Regions from separate parts of the Xanthobacter luteus genome, predicted to be linked through region 2. Evidence: predicted binding sites of a transcription regulator. Region 2 holds the regulator's gene; each other region holds the start of a gene.
The links. Region 2 encodes LexA, which represses DNA repair genes until DNA is damaged. Its sites were predicted from a motif close to TGTTCNNNNTGTGTTCNG; they were not measured.
Positions count from the first base shown of each region.

Region 1 (4,253 bases), on a different contig from region 2:
GCCGATGCCGAGGGTCGTCCGGGCCCGGAACAGGGCCAGCATGGCGGCGAAATAGGCCACCATCTCCACCAGAAGCAAGGCGACGTTTGAGAGGAGAAGGGCAGTCAATCCGGATCCAACCCCATGCGGCGTTTGCGCCGCATGCGTGCGAGGCATCGATTTCCGGGCCGCCCACCCGCCTCGACGCCGCCCATCGCCGCGCAGACCGGCACGCGGCGGGCGCGCGAAGCCTAGTGAGTGGTACCCCAGAATTTCCGCTGCGACAAATCCAGCGCGCCGCTCAAGCCCGGTCGACGAAGGCTTCCAACACGCGCTTCTCGCCCGCCTTGTCGAATTGGACCGTGAGCTTGTTGCCGTCGATGCCGGTGATCTCGCCGTAGCCGAACTTGATGTGGAACACCCGTTCGCCGGAGCGGAAGCGCGACGGCGCGCCGGTGGAGGCGGCCACCAAGGTGCCCTCGATCACGGCCGGGCCGCGCCGGCCCGAAGCACCCGCATCGAAGCGCCCGCCGGCGCGCTCGGAGAATCCGCCGCGGGCCGCGCCGCCGTCGGTCCGGCCGCGATTGCTCTGCGCCCGCTGCCAGCCGGGGGTCGAATAGGACGAGGCGGCGAAAGGCTCGGCCCGGTCGAACCGGCTCTGGCCGTAGCTGCCGCCATGTCCCCCGCCGCCATAGGAGGAGCCGCCCCAGCCCATGCCGCCCCGGCTCTCCTCCACCCGCACATGGGCGTCGGGCAATTCGTCGAGGAAGCGCGAGGGCACGGTGGAATTCCACATGCCGTGGATGCGCCGGTTGGAGGCGAACCAGATGCGCGCCGAGGCGCGGGCGCGGGTGATGCCCACATAAGCCAGGCGCCGCTCCTCCTCCAGGCCGGCCTTGCCCTGCTCGTCCAGCGCCCGCTGGTGCGGGAACAGGCCCTCCTCCCAGCCGGGCAGGAAGACGGTGTCGAATTCCAGCCCCTTGGCGGAATGCAGGGTCATCACCTGCACCGCGTCCTCGCCGGCGCCGTTCTCCGCATCCATGACCAAAGAGATGTGCTCCAGGAAGCCGGTGAGGTTCTCGAACGGCTCCATGGAGCGCACCAGCTCCTTGAGGTTCTCGAGCCGACCCGCGGCTTCCGCCGAGCGGTCCTTCTGCCACATCTCGGTATAGCCGCTCTCGTCGAGCACGATCTCGGCAAGCTCGGTGTGGGAGAGGGTGCGCGAGAGCTCGCGCCAGCGCTCGAAGGCCTCGATGAGGCCGCGCATGGTGGCGCGCACCTTGGGTTTGAGCTCCTCGCTCTGGGCGAGGGCGCGGGCCGCCTCCTGGAGCGGCAGTCCGGCGGCGCGGGCCACGTCGTGCACCTGCTTGACGGTGGCGTCGCCGATGCCGCGCTTCGGCACGTTGACGATGCGCTCGAAGGCGAGGTCGTCGGCGGGGGAGTTCACGCAGCGCAGGTAAGCGAGCGCATCGCGGATCTCGGCGCGCTCGTAGAAGCGCGGGCCGCCGATGACGCGATAGGGCAGGCCCAGGGTGACGAAGCGGTCCTCGAACTCGCGCATCTGGAACGAGGCGCGCACCAGGATGGCGATCTCCGACAGCTTGTGCCCGGCGCGCTGGAGCTGCTCGATCTCCTCGCCGACGGCGCGCGCCTCCTCGCCCGAATCCCAGGCCCCGGTGACGGTGACGTGCTCGCCCTCCTCGCCCTCGGAGAACAGCGTCTTGCCGAGCCGGCCCTCATTGTGGGCGATGAGGTGGGAGGCGGAGGCGAGGATATGGCCGGTGGAGCGGTAGTTGCGCTCCAGGCGGATCACCTTGGCGCCGGGAAAGTCGCTCTCGAATCTGAGGATGTTGTCCACCTCGGCGCCGCGCCAGCCATAGATGGACTGGTCGTCGTCGCCCACGCAGCAGACATTCTTCGAGCCCTGGGCGAGCAGGCGCAGCCACAGATACTGGGCGACGTTGGTGTCCTGATACTCGTCCACCAGCAGGTATTTGAAACGCTTGTGGTATTCCGCCAGCACGTCGGGGTTCTCGCGGAACAGGCGGATGCCTTCCAGCAGCAGGTCGCCGAAGTCCACCGCGTTGAGCGCCTTCAGCCGCGCCTGGTAGGCGGCATAGAGCATGCCGCCCTTGCCGCCCGCGAACACCGCACCCTCGCCCGGCGGCACGTCCTTGGGCGAGAGGCCGCGGTTCTTCCAGCCGTCGATGGTGGCGGCCAGCAGCCGCGCCGGCCAGCGCTTCTCGTCGATGTTCTCGGCGACGAGCAGCTGCTTGAGCAGGCGGATCTGATCGTCGGTGTCGAGGATGGTGAAGCCCGATTTCAGCCCCACCAGCTCGTGGTGGCGCCGCAGAATCCGCACGCCGATGGAATGGAAGGTGCCGAGCCAGGGCATGCCCTCGATCTGGTCGCCCACCATGGCGTGGATGCGGTCCTTCATCTCCCGCGCCGCCTTGTTGGTGAAGGTGACCACCAGGATCTGCGACGGGAAGGCGCGGCCGAGCGAGAGGATATGGGCGACGCGGGCGGTGAGCACGCGCGTCTTGCCGGTGCCGGCGCCGGCCAGCACCAGGAGCGGGCCGTCCAGCGTCTCCACCGCCTCGCGCTGTTCCGGATTGAGGCCGGCGAGATAGGCGGCGGCGGGGGCCGCGGGGGCCATGGCGGCGCGCGCGCGGGCGGCGATGCCGCCGGGCTTCAGTCCGGGAAGCGCGGGCGCAGCCTCGGGCCGGCGGGGAGGGGGAGGCGATGTCAAAGGGGCAGGTCTCGGGCCATATGATTCTCTTGCGGAACAAAATGGCATCGAGACGGCTCAAATGCGAGCTTGGCGGTGGATTTCGCCCGGCCCGCCGGCTCAAGGTGGAATCAGCCCGTCACTTCAGCATCTCCATGGTGCCCTTCCGCCGCCAGGTGCGGGCGCGCAGCCGCGGCGCCAGCCACCATGACAATGGCAGCGACATCAAGGCTGTGACGGCGACCACCCACGGCATCAGCGCCATGGCCTCCCGCGACAGGGGCGTCAGCAGCAGGAACAGCGTTCCGGCGAAAAACAGCACCGCCTGGATCATCATGAACAGCATGGCGGCGATCTGGACACGGATCGACATGGCGCTCTCCCTTTCAGGACACAGGTCCGAAAGGGCAACACGGCGCGGGCGCGGAAGGTTCCGGCGCGCCGGTCAGGCGGGCGGCGCCTCCTTCGGCAGGTGCACCACGTAGAACTTGCGCACCGGCGTCACGCTCTTCCAGGTGCCGGTGAAGCCGGCCGGGATCACGAAGCAGGCGCCGGCCTCGTAGGTCTCGGTGTGGCCGGAGGCATCGGTGAGCTCCACCGTGCCCTCCAGCAGGACGCAGAACTCATCCTCCGCATAGTCGACGGCGATCTCGGTCGCCTGCGAGGCCCAGAAGCCGGCGGAGAAGGCGCCGGACTTGTCCTGATACCACTCGTGCACGGTGGTGGCTGCGGCGGTGTCCACCTTCGGCGCGGGATCGAAGCGGATGGAACGCAGCGTCATGGGCGACCTCCTCGACCCTTCTCCCGGCGGGGCGCCCGCGCGGGCGGTCATCCTTCCCTCATGCCGCGGGCCGGGGCAAGGCGAGGGGCAATATTTTTGTATTGACTTAATTAAATGAAAAACGAAATATAGGCCCATGGACAGCTTCGCAGCCCTTTCCGACCCCACACGGCGCGCCATCCTGGAGCGCCTTGCCCAAAGCGAGATGGCCGCCGGCGACATCGTCGCAGCCTTCTCCTTGAGCGCGCCCGCCATCTCCCAGCACCTGAAGGCGCTCCGGCAGGCCGGGCTGGTGCGGGTGCGCAGCGAGGGGCAGCGGCGCATCTACCGCCTCGATCCCGAAGGCCTCGACGGGATGGAGGCGTGGATCGACCGCACGCGGCGCTTCTGGAGCGCGCGCCTCGACGCCCTCGCGGCCGCCCTCGAAACCCCCGACGACGACACGGAGACGAACCGATGACCAACGCCGCCTTCGCACATGCCACCCACGGCGCCATCTCAGCCCGCGCCGAAGCGCCCATGGGCGTCGTCACCGAGGCGGGCGCCGTCCGCTTCGAGCGGCGCCTGAAGGGGCCGCTCGCGCGGGTCTGGGCCCACCTCACCCAGTCCGACCTGCGCGCCAAATGGCTCGCCGCCGGCACCATGGAGCCGGCCATGGGCGGCGCGGTCGCGCTCACCTTCGAGAACGACACGCTGGGCGATCCGCCGGTGCCAGCCACCGGGCCCCACGCCTGCCACGGCGGCACGCAGCACCTTCAGGGG
Region 1 covers NZ_JBDZDO010000006.1:298,869-303,121, forward strand. Annotated here, with positions in the region: gene ABLE88_RS18810 (GGDEF domain-containing protein) at 1-108, opposite strand, end outside; gene ABLE88_RS18815 (ATP-dependent helicase) at 281-2,638, opposite strand; gene ABLE88_RS18820 (hypothetical protein) at 2,850-3,083, opposite strand; gene ABLE88_RS18825 (cupin domain-containing protein) at 3,156-3,491, opposite strand; gene ABLE88_RS18830 (ArsR/SmtB family transcription factor) at 3,628-3,951, shown strand; gene ABLE88_RS18835 (SRPBCC family protein) at 3,948-4,253, shown strand, end outside.
Region 1: ABLE88_RS18815 (ATP-dependent helicase) is a predicted target of LexA. The motif match lies at 2,764-2,781, and genes of this name have one in related genera.

Region 2 (4,253 bases):
GGCGGGCGTCGCCGCCGGCCGGCCGGCGCTCACCTTGCGCACCGTGGCCGTGGCCGCGGTGGCGGTGCTGGCGCTCACCCCTGAGGCGGCGCTGGAGCCGGGCACCCAGATGTCGTTCGCCGCGACTTTGGCCCTGGTCGCGGCCTATGAGCAATTGCGCCCGCTGCGGGCGCTGCCGCGGCCGGACGGCGTCCTGGCGCGCGCCAGCCTCGCGCTCGCCCTGTTCTTCGGCGGCATCGCCCTGACCTCGCTGGTGGCCGGGCTCGCGACCGCGCCTTACGGCGCGTTCCACTTCCAGCGGCTCGCGCCCTACGGGCTGCTCGCCAACCTCGCCGCCATGCCGGCGGTCTCCCTGGTGGTGATGCCGGCGGGCCTTATCGGCGTGCTGCTCATGCCGTTCGGCTGGGACGCGCTGGCCTGGCCGGTGATGGGCGCCGGCATCGACGTGATGCTGGCGGTCTCCGATGCGGTGACCGCGCTGCCGGGGGCGGACCAGCGGGTCGGCGTGACGGGCGCGGCGAGCCTCGCCTGCGCCAGCCTTGCCTTGCTGTGCCTGTGCCTGCTGCGCGGCGTGCTGCGCGCGCTGGCGCTGGCGCCGCTGGCATTGGCGGTGATCGCGACGCCGGCGCCGCAGCGGCCGGAGATCCTGATCGCGCCCAATGGGGAAACGGTGGCGGTGCGCGGCGCCGACGGCCGCCTGTCCATCGTCGGCGCGCGCGCCCATCGGCTGGTGGCCGAGCAGTGGCTGACCCGCGAGGGCGACCGCCGGGCCGCCGACGACCCGGCGCTCGCCGCCGCCTTCGCCTGCGACCCTTCCGGCTGCGTCGCGCCGCTGCCGAGCGGCGGCACGCTCGCGGTCTCGCGCCGCGCCGAGGGCCTCGCCGCGGACTGCCTGTCGGCGCGCATCGTCGTCACGCGCGATCAGGCGCCGCTCGCCTGCCCGGCGCGGGTGATCACGCCGGCACTGCTGGAGCGCACGGGGACCCTCGCCTTTGTGGCCGAGGGCAAGGCGCGCAGCGCGGGGCTGAGGGCGCCGGGGGAGGGCGCCATCGCGCCCGCCGGCGACGGGACGCCCGGCTTGACCGGGGACGGCGCGCCGGGGGAGGGCGCGTCCGGGCGCCATTTGCTCGGGCAGGAGATGCTCGGGCAGGAGATGCTGGGGCAGGAGATGGTCTGGGAGGGCATGGCGCGCGGTGAAGCGGTGGCCGACGCGTCGACCGGCGCCGGGCGCCTGGTCGCGGATCCCACGGAGCGCGGGCCAACCGCCAATGCGGCCGCGCAGGCCGCGTCACCGAGCGGGGACGCCTTCGCGCCGCGCGGCTCGGGCGACCGCGGCGCCCTCGCCTGGGGCGGCCTCACGGCGATCCCCACCCGGCCCGCCTTCCGCCAGCGGCCGTGGATGCCGGTTCTGCCCGAACAACTGGAGGCACCGGGGCCGCTCGATCTGGAGGCCCTGGCCGCCGACGCCTCGGACCCGCGCTAGCGCAGGCCGCGCCGGGGGCGCTTCGAGGGCGCGCCGCCGAGGGCTCGCGCGCCGGGAAAATCCGTGCCGGCTGCGCGCGGCCGGCGCCGTCCAGCCCTCAGTAGCGCCGCATCAGGCCGATGAGGCGGCCCTGGATGCGCACCCGGTCGGGGCCGAAGATGCGGGTCTCATAGGCCGGGTTCGCCGCTTCCAGGGCGATGGAGGCGCCCTTCTTGCGCAGGCGCTTGAGGGTCGCCTCCTCCTCGTCCACCAGCGCCACCACGATGTCGCCCGTGTCGGCGCTGTCGCAGCGGCGGATCAGCACGGTGTCGCCGTCGAGGATGCCGGCCTCGATCATGCTGTCGCCGCGCACCTCGAGGGCGAAATGCTCGCCCGAGCCCAGCATTTCGGGGGGAATGTTCAAATTGTGGCTGCGCGACTGGATGGCGGAGATCGGCGATCCGGCGGCGATCCGGCCCATGACCGGCACGGCGACGCTCTGCCCGCCCTCCTCGTCCTCGGCCACGGGGCGCACCCGACCGAGGCTGCCTTCTATCACCGCGGGGGAGAAGCCGCGCCCGCTGCGCGCCGCCGCGAGCCCGGGCGCGACGCTGTCCGGCAGGCGCACCACCTCCAGGGCCCGGGCGCGGTTCGGCAGGCGGCGGATGAAGCCGCGCTCCTCCAGCGCCGTGATGAGCCGGTGGATGCCCGATTTGGAGCGCAGATCGAGCGCCTCCTTCATCTCGTCGAAGGAGGGGGGGACGCCGGTCTCCTTGAGCCGCTCGTGGATGAACCGAAGCAGGTCATATTGCTTGCGCGTCAGCATTCCTCGCCCCCGTGCCATTTGCCCGCCGCCGGTCAAGCCAGCACCCGCAGGGGCCGATCTTGGCCGTCCTGCGGGCCTCCGCCACCGCACCGGGGGCGGAGAAACAAATCATGAACAACCCTTATCTGTTCCTTTTGTGTTCCGCAAGTGGTGAAGATGGCGTAAAGCCGCCCGCGAATGCCAGCGCTTGCGCCTGGGGCCGGCGGATCCCGGCCTCAATCCTGGAACGGGATCACCTCGCAGGGCGCGCCGGCCTCGGCGGCGGGCGCGTCGGCGGGGCGGATCAGGAGCGCGTCGGCCGAAGCCAGCACCGAGAGCAGCGAGCTGTCCTGGACCGGCAGGGGGGTCGCGAGCAGCCCGCCGGCGCCGTCGGCGGCGAGCCGCGCGCGCATGAAGTCCATGCGCCAGTCATTGGCCGGCATGGCGCAGCCGAGCCGGGCCGGAAGCGTCCGGTAGGCCGGGCCCGTCTCGCCCTGGAGCGCGCGCAGCAGCGGCGTCAGGAACAGCAGCCCGCAGACCTGGGAGGACACCGGATTGCCCGGCAGGCCCAGCACCCGCAGGGCGCCGCGCCGGCCGAACATCAGCGGCTTGCCGGGCCGCAGCGCGATCTTGTGCACTTCGAGGTCCACCTGCTCGGCCTTCAGGGCCGGCGCCATGAGGTCGTGGTCGCCCACCGAGGCCCCGCCGGAGGAGACCAGCACGTCGGCCCCCTCATCCACGGCGCGGCGGATGGCGGCGCGGATGACGGAAAGGTCGTCCCCCACCACGCCGAGGTCGATCACCTCCGCCCCCGCCCCGCGGGCGATGGCGGCGAGGCCGAAGGCGTTCGACACCACGATCTCGGCGTCGGCGCCTGAGCCCTCGCCCGGCATCACCAGCTCGTCGCCGGTCTGCAGCAGCGCGACGCGCGGCCGGCGCGCCACCGGCACGCGGGCATGGTCCATGGCGGCGGCCAGCATCATGCCGCGCGCGGTGATGCGATGGCCGGCGGCAAGGCCCGGCGCGCCCTTGGCGAAGTCGCAGCCGGCCTTGCGCACGTTGCGCCGCGCCGCGGTGGGCGCGGTGGTGGTCATCACCGCGCCCTCGCGCGTGGTGTTCTCCTGGATCACCACCGTGTCGGCGCCCGCGGGCAGCACCGCGCCGGTGAAGATGCGCACGCATTCCCCCCGGCCCACGGCGCCCGTGAACGGACGCCCGGCGGCGGATTCGCCGATCACCGCGAGCCGCGCCGGGGTGTCGACGATGTCGGCGGCGCGCACCGCATAGCCGTCCATGGCCGACATGTCGGCCGGCGGCTGGGAGCGGTTGGCGATGAGGTCGCGGGCGAGCACGCGCCCGGCGGCGGCGGATACCGGCACCCATTCCTCGGCCAGCGCCTCCGTTGGGCCGGCGACGCGGCGCAGGGCCTCCTCGACGCTCATCAGTGCCATCAGCGTTCCTCGAACCTCAGAGCGGGGCGGCGCGGAAGGCGCCGCTGCGGCCGCCGGATTTCTCGATCAGCCGCACGCCGTCGATGCGCATGGCGCGGTCGACCGCCTTGGCCATGTCGTAGACCGTCAGCGCGGCCACCGACACCGCCGTGAGCGCCTCCATCTCCACCCCGGTCTGGCCGGTGGTCTTCACCCGCGCGGTGATGCGCAGGCCCGGCAAAGCGGGATCGGGCGCGATCTCCACCTCCACCTTGGAGAGCATCAGCGGGTGGCAGAGCGGGATCAGCTCGTGGGTGCGCTTGGCGGCCATGATGCCGGCGAGCCGCGCGGCGCCGAGCACGTCGCCTTTCTTCGCGTTGCCGGAGAGGATGAGCTCCAGCGTCTCGCGCGCCATGGCGATGGCCCCCTCGGCCACCGCCTCGCGATGGGTCACGGCCTTGTCCGAGACGTCCACCATGCGGGCGGCGCCCTGGGCGTCGAGATGGGTCAGCGCGGGCTCGGTCGGCTCGGTCATGGCGGTGCGGCGCGGTCCTCT
Region 2 covers NZ_JBDZDO010000001.1:58,073-62,325, reverse strand. Annotated here, with positions in the region: gene ABLE88_RS00395 (ComEC/Rec2 family competence protein) at 1-1,483, shown strand, start outside; gene lexA (transcriptional repressor LexA) at 1,581-2,288, opposite strand; gene ABLE88_RS00385 (molybdopterin molybdotransferase MoeA) at 2,504-3,718, opposite strand; gene moaC (cyclic pyranopterin monophosphate synthase MoaC) at 3,735-4,232, opposite strand.

Region 3 (4,253 bases), on a different contig from region 2:
CACCGAAGCCGCCGCCGGCATCCTCCGGCCTGAGGCGGGCATCATCGGCGAGCGCGGCGGTGGGATAGAGACCCAGCACCACATGGCCCGCCAGGAGGAAGGCGACGCCGCCGGCGCCCCGGTAGCGCCGCTCGAGCCCGAGCGCGCCATAGAAGGCGGCCGCGCGCGCGAGGTCGGCGACGCCGAGGGTGACGAGATGGAGCCGCAGGTCCGGCGCCGCGCGCGCCGCGCTGCCGTCGGTGTGGGGATCGGGCATCAGGCACGCCTTCTCAATTGAACAGCGAGAGCTGCTCGCCCTTGGCGGCGGGGCGGCGGAAATGGGCGGTGGTGAGCTTCAGCCCGCGGCCCTCGAGGCCGAGCCGCCGGGTGGCGATCTCGAAGCGGCGGCCGATGGTCCAGGCATAGGGCCCGGTTCCCCGCTGGCGCTTGCCGAAGGTGGAATCGTAATCCTTGCCGCCGTTCATCTGGCGCACCAGCGCCAGCACGTGGCGCGCTTTGTCCGGGAAGTTGGCCACCAGCCATTCGCGGAACAGATCGGCGATCTCCAGCGGCAGGCGCAGCGTCACGTAGCCCGCCTCGCTCGCGCCCGCCGCCTTGGCGGCGTCGAGGATGCGCTCGATCTCCATGTCGTTGAGCGCCGGGATGACCGGCGCCGTCAGCACCGCGGTGGGAATGCCCGCGTCGGCGAGGCGGCGGATGGTGGCGAGGCGCACGTGCGGGCTCGCGGCGCGGGGCTCCATGGTGCGGGCGAGGTGCGGATCGAGGGTGGTGATGGAGATGGCGACCTTGGCCAGCCCGCGCGCGGCCATGGGGCCGAGAATGTCGATGTCGCGCGCCACCAGCGCCGACTTGGTGACGATGCCCACCGGATGACCGAACTCGGCCAGGACTTCCAGCAGGCGGCGGGTCACCTGGTAGCGTTTCTCGATCGGCTGGTAGGGATCGGTGTTGGTCCCCATGGCGATGACGCGCGGCTGATAGGCGGGATGCGCCAGCTCGCGCGCCAGCAGCTCCGGCGCGTCGGGCTTCACGAACAGCTGGGTCTCGAAGTCGATCCCGGCCGAAAGGCCGTGGAAGGCATGGGTGGGCCGCGCGAAGCAGTAGATGCAGCCGTGCTCGCAGCCGCGATAGGCGTTGATGGAGCGGTCGAAGGCGATGTCGGGCGACTGGTTGCGGGTGATGACCGTGCGCGCGCGCTCCTCGGTCACCTGGGTGCGGAAGGGCGGCAGGTCGTCGAGGCTCTCCCAGCCGTCGTCGAACGCGATGCGGGCGGCGGGCTCGAAGCGGCCGGCGGCGTTGGAGGTGGCGCCGCGCCCGCGGCGCCGCTCCGGCTCCACCCCGGTTCCCGCCTCGCCGTCGAGCGCGGGCGGAAGCACGGGCGCGGGCGCGGCGCGCTCCTCGGCGAGCCGGCCCAGCAGACGCGCGCCCTTCTTCTTGGGCCGCGCAAGGGGAAGGGCGGGGCCCGTGCGGACGATGGCAGAAGCGTTGGCGGCGCCGGTCTTCACCGAATCGGGCTGCGCCCGGCGCGGGGCGGCCGCCCGGTTGACCCTGCGACCTGTCGGCACACCGGCTTCGGGCGCGGCCCCGCAAACCGGGGGCGGCGGATCGACGATGGGGGAATCGAGCGGGGCATCCATGGATAAAAGATAGCCCGCAGATAGGAACAAAGCAAGAACATAGATCCCGAAACGGGACGGAATCCTTCTGTTGCGGTGCACATTATGTATACTGTACACCAGAGAAGAGTTGCCAGAAAACCGCTTCTCCGCTAAACGCCAGTGCGAGCGATAAGCTAGGGGGAAACCGATGGCCGATCACGGCACGATCGAGTACGGGCACGCGGAAGGCAACGACTATGTCGAGCACGAACGCACCTATGAGATGTTCACGTCGCTGACAAAATGGGCCTCCATCGCGATCGCCGTCATTCTCGTCCTGATGTGGATTTTCCTCCTCTGAGCCTGTGAGCCCGGAGCACCGGAGACTTTCCGATGAAAATCGCTGTCCCCGCCGAGGTCGATCCCGGCGAGCCGAGGGTTGCTGCGACCCCGGATACGGTCAAGCGCCTCGTCGCGCTCGGCGCCCAGGTGGCGGTCGAGGCCGGCGCCGGCGTCGCGTCCGGCATCCTCGATGCCGATTATGAGGCCGCTGGCGCCACCATCGCGCCCCATGCCGCCGATGCGCTGTCCGGCGCCGACGTGGTGCTGAAGGTGCGGCGCCCCACGGAAGCCGAGCTTTCGTCGTACAAGCCCGGGGCCCTGGTGCTCGCCATCATGGACCCCTACGGCAACGACGCCGCGCTCGCCGCCATGGCCCGCGCCGGGGTGGCCGCCTTCGCCATGGAGCTGATGCCCCGCATCACCCGCGCCCAGGTGATGGACGTCTTGTCGTCCCAGGCCAACATCGCCGGCTACCGCGCGGTGATCGACGCGGCCGCCGAGTTCAACCGCGCGCTGCCGCAGATGATGACCGCCGCCGGCACCGTGCCCGCGGCGCGCGCCTTCGTCATGGGCGCCGGCGTCGCCGGCCTCCAGGCCATCGCCACCGCGCGCCGCCTCGGCGCCATCGTCACCGCCACCGACGTGCGCCCCGCGGCGAAGGAGCAGGTGGCCTCGCTCGGCGCCAAGTTCGTCGCCGTGGAGGACGAAGAGTTCAAGCAGGCGGAGACAGCCGCCGGCTACGCCAAGCCCATGTCGGCGGAGTATCAGGCAAAGCAAGCCGCGCTCGTCGCCGAGCACATCAAGAAGCAGGACATCGTCATCACCACCGCGCTCATTCCCGGCCGGCCCGCGCCGAAGCTGGTGAGCGCGGCCATGGTCGCCTCCATGAAGCCGGGCTCGGTGATCGTCGACCTCGCGGTGGAGCGCGGCGGCAACGTGGAAGGGGCGATCCCCGGCGAGGTCGCGGTGGTGGGCGGCGTGAAGATCGTCGGCCATCTCAACGTGCCGGGCCGCGCCGCGGCCTCCACCTCGCCGCTCTACGCCAAGAACCTGTTCAACTTCCTCGAGACCATGATCGACAAGCAGGCCAAGGCCCTTGCCGTCAAATGGGACGACGAGCTGGTCAAGGCGACGCTGCTCACCCGCGACGGCGCGGTCGTGCATCCCAATTTCGCCCCCAAAAATCCTGCCCCTGAGGGAGCGGCCTGATGACCCCCAATCCACAGCTCGCGGCGGACGCCGCGGAACAGGCGCGCATCGCCGCCGAGGTGGCGCGCCAGGCGGCGGACGCCGCCCAGGCCTATGCGGACCAGGCCGCCGCCGCGCTCGGCGGGCTCGCCCATGCCGCCACCGGCGGCGCCATCGACCCGTTCGTGTTCCGCCTCTCCATCTTCGTGCTCGCGGTGTTCGTGGGCTATTACGTGGTGTGGTCGGTGACGCCGGCGCTCCACACCCCGCTCATGAGCGTCACCAACGCCATCTCCTCGGTGATCGTGGTGGGCGCGCTGCTGGCGGTGGGGGTCTCGACGGTGGGCGATCCGGGCCATGCCTGGTGGGCGCGCATCTTCGGCTTCATCGCCCTCGTTTTCGCCTCGGTGAACATCTTCGGCGGGTTCATGGTGACCAGCCGGATGCTCGCCATGTATTCGAAGAAGAAGTGAGGCCGGCGCCATGAATGCGAACATCGCCGCCCTCCTCTACCTCGTGGCGGGCATCCTCTTCATCCTGGCGCTGCGCGGCCTGTCGCATCCCACCACCTCGCGGCAGGGCAACCTGTTCGGCATGGTGGGCATGGGCATCGCCGTGCTCACCACCCTCGCGCTCCAGCCGCCGTCCGACGTGTTCGGCTGGGTGCTGGTGGTGGCCGGCATCGCCATCGGCGGCGCCATCGGCGCGGTGGTGGCCAAGCGCATCGCCATGACCGCCATGCCGCAGTTGGTCGCCGCCTTCCACTCGCTGGTGGGCCTTGCCGCGGTGCTGGTGGCGGCCGCCGCGCTCTACGCGCCGGAGGCGTTCGGCATCGGCTCGCCCGGCCACCTGCACATGGCGAGCCTGATCGAGATGTCGCTCGGCGTCGCCATCGGCGCCGTGACCTTCACCGGCTCGGTCATCGCCTTCGCCAAGCTCAACGGCAACATGAGCGGCAAGCCGATCATGCTGCCGGGCCGCCACCTCATCAATGCCGGCCTCGCGCTGCTGCTGCTGATCCTGGTCGTCGCCTTCGTGCTCACCGGCTCGATCGCGCTGTTCTGGATCATCACGCTGCTGGCGCTGGTGCTCGGCGGGCTGCTGATCATCCCCATCGGCGGCGCC
Region 3 covers NZ_JBDZDO010000009.1:217,121-221,373, reverse strand. Annotated here, with positions in the region: gene ABLE88_RS23145 (VOC family protein) at 1-256, opposite strand, end outside; gene ABLE88_RS23140 (PA0069 family radical SAM protein) at 270-1,565, opposite strand; gene ABLE88_RS23135 (aa3-type cytochrome c oxidase subunit IV) at 1,807-1,959, shown strand; gene ABLE88_RS23130 (Re/Si-specific NAD(P)(+) transhydrogenase subunit alpha) at 1,992-3,149, shown strand; gene ABLE88_RS23125 (proton-translocating transhydrogenase family protein) at 3,149-3,601, shown strand; gene ABLE88_RS23120 (NAD(P)(+) transhydrogenase (Re/Si-specific) subunit beta) at 3,612-4,253, shown strand, end outside.
Region 3: ABLE88_RS23140 (PA0069 family radical SAM protein) is a predicted target of LexA. The motif match lies at 1,660-1,677, and genes of this name have one in related genera.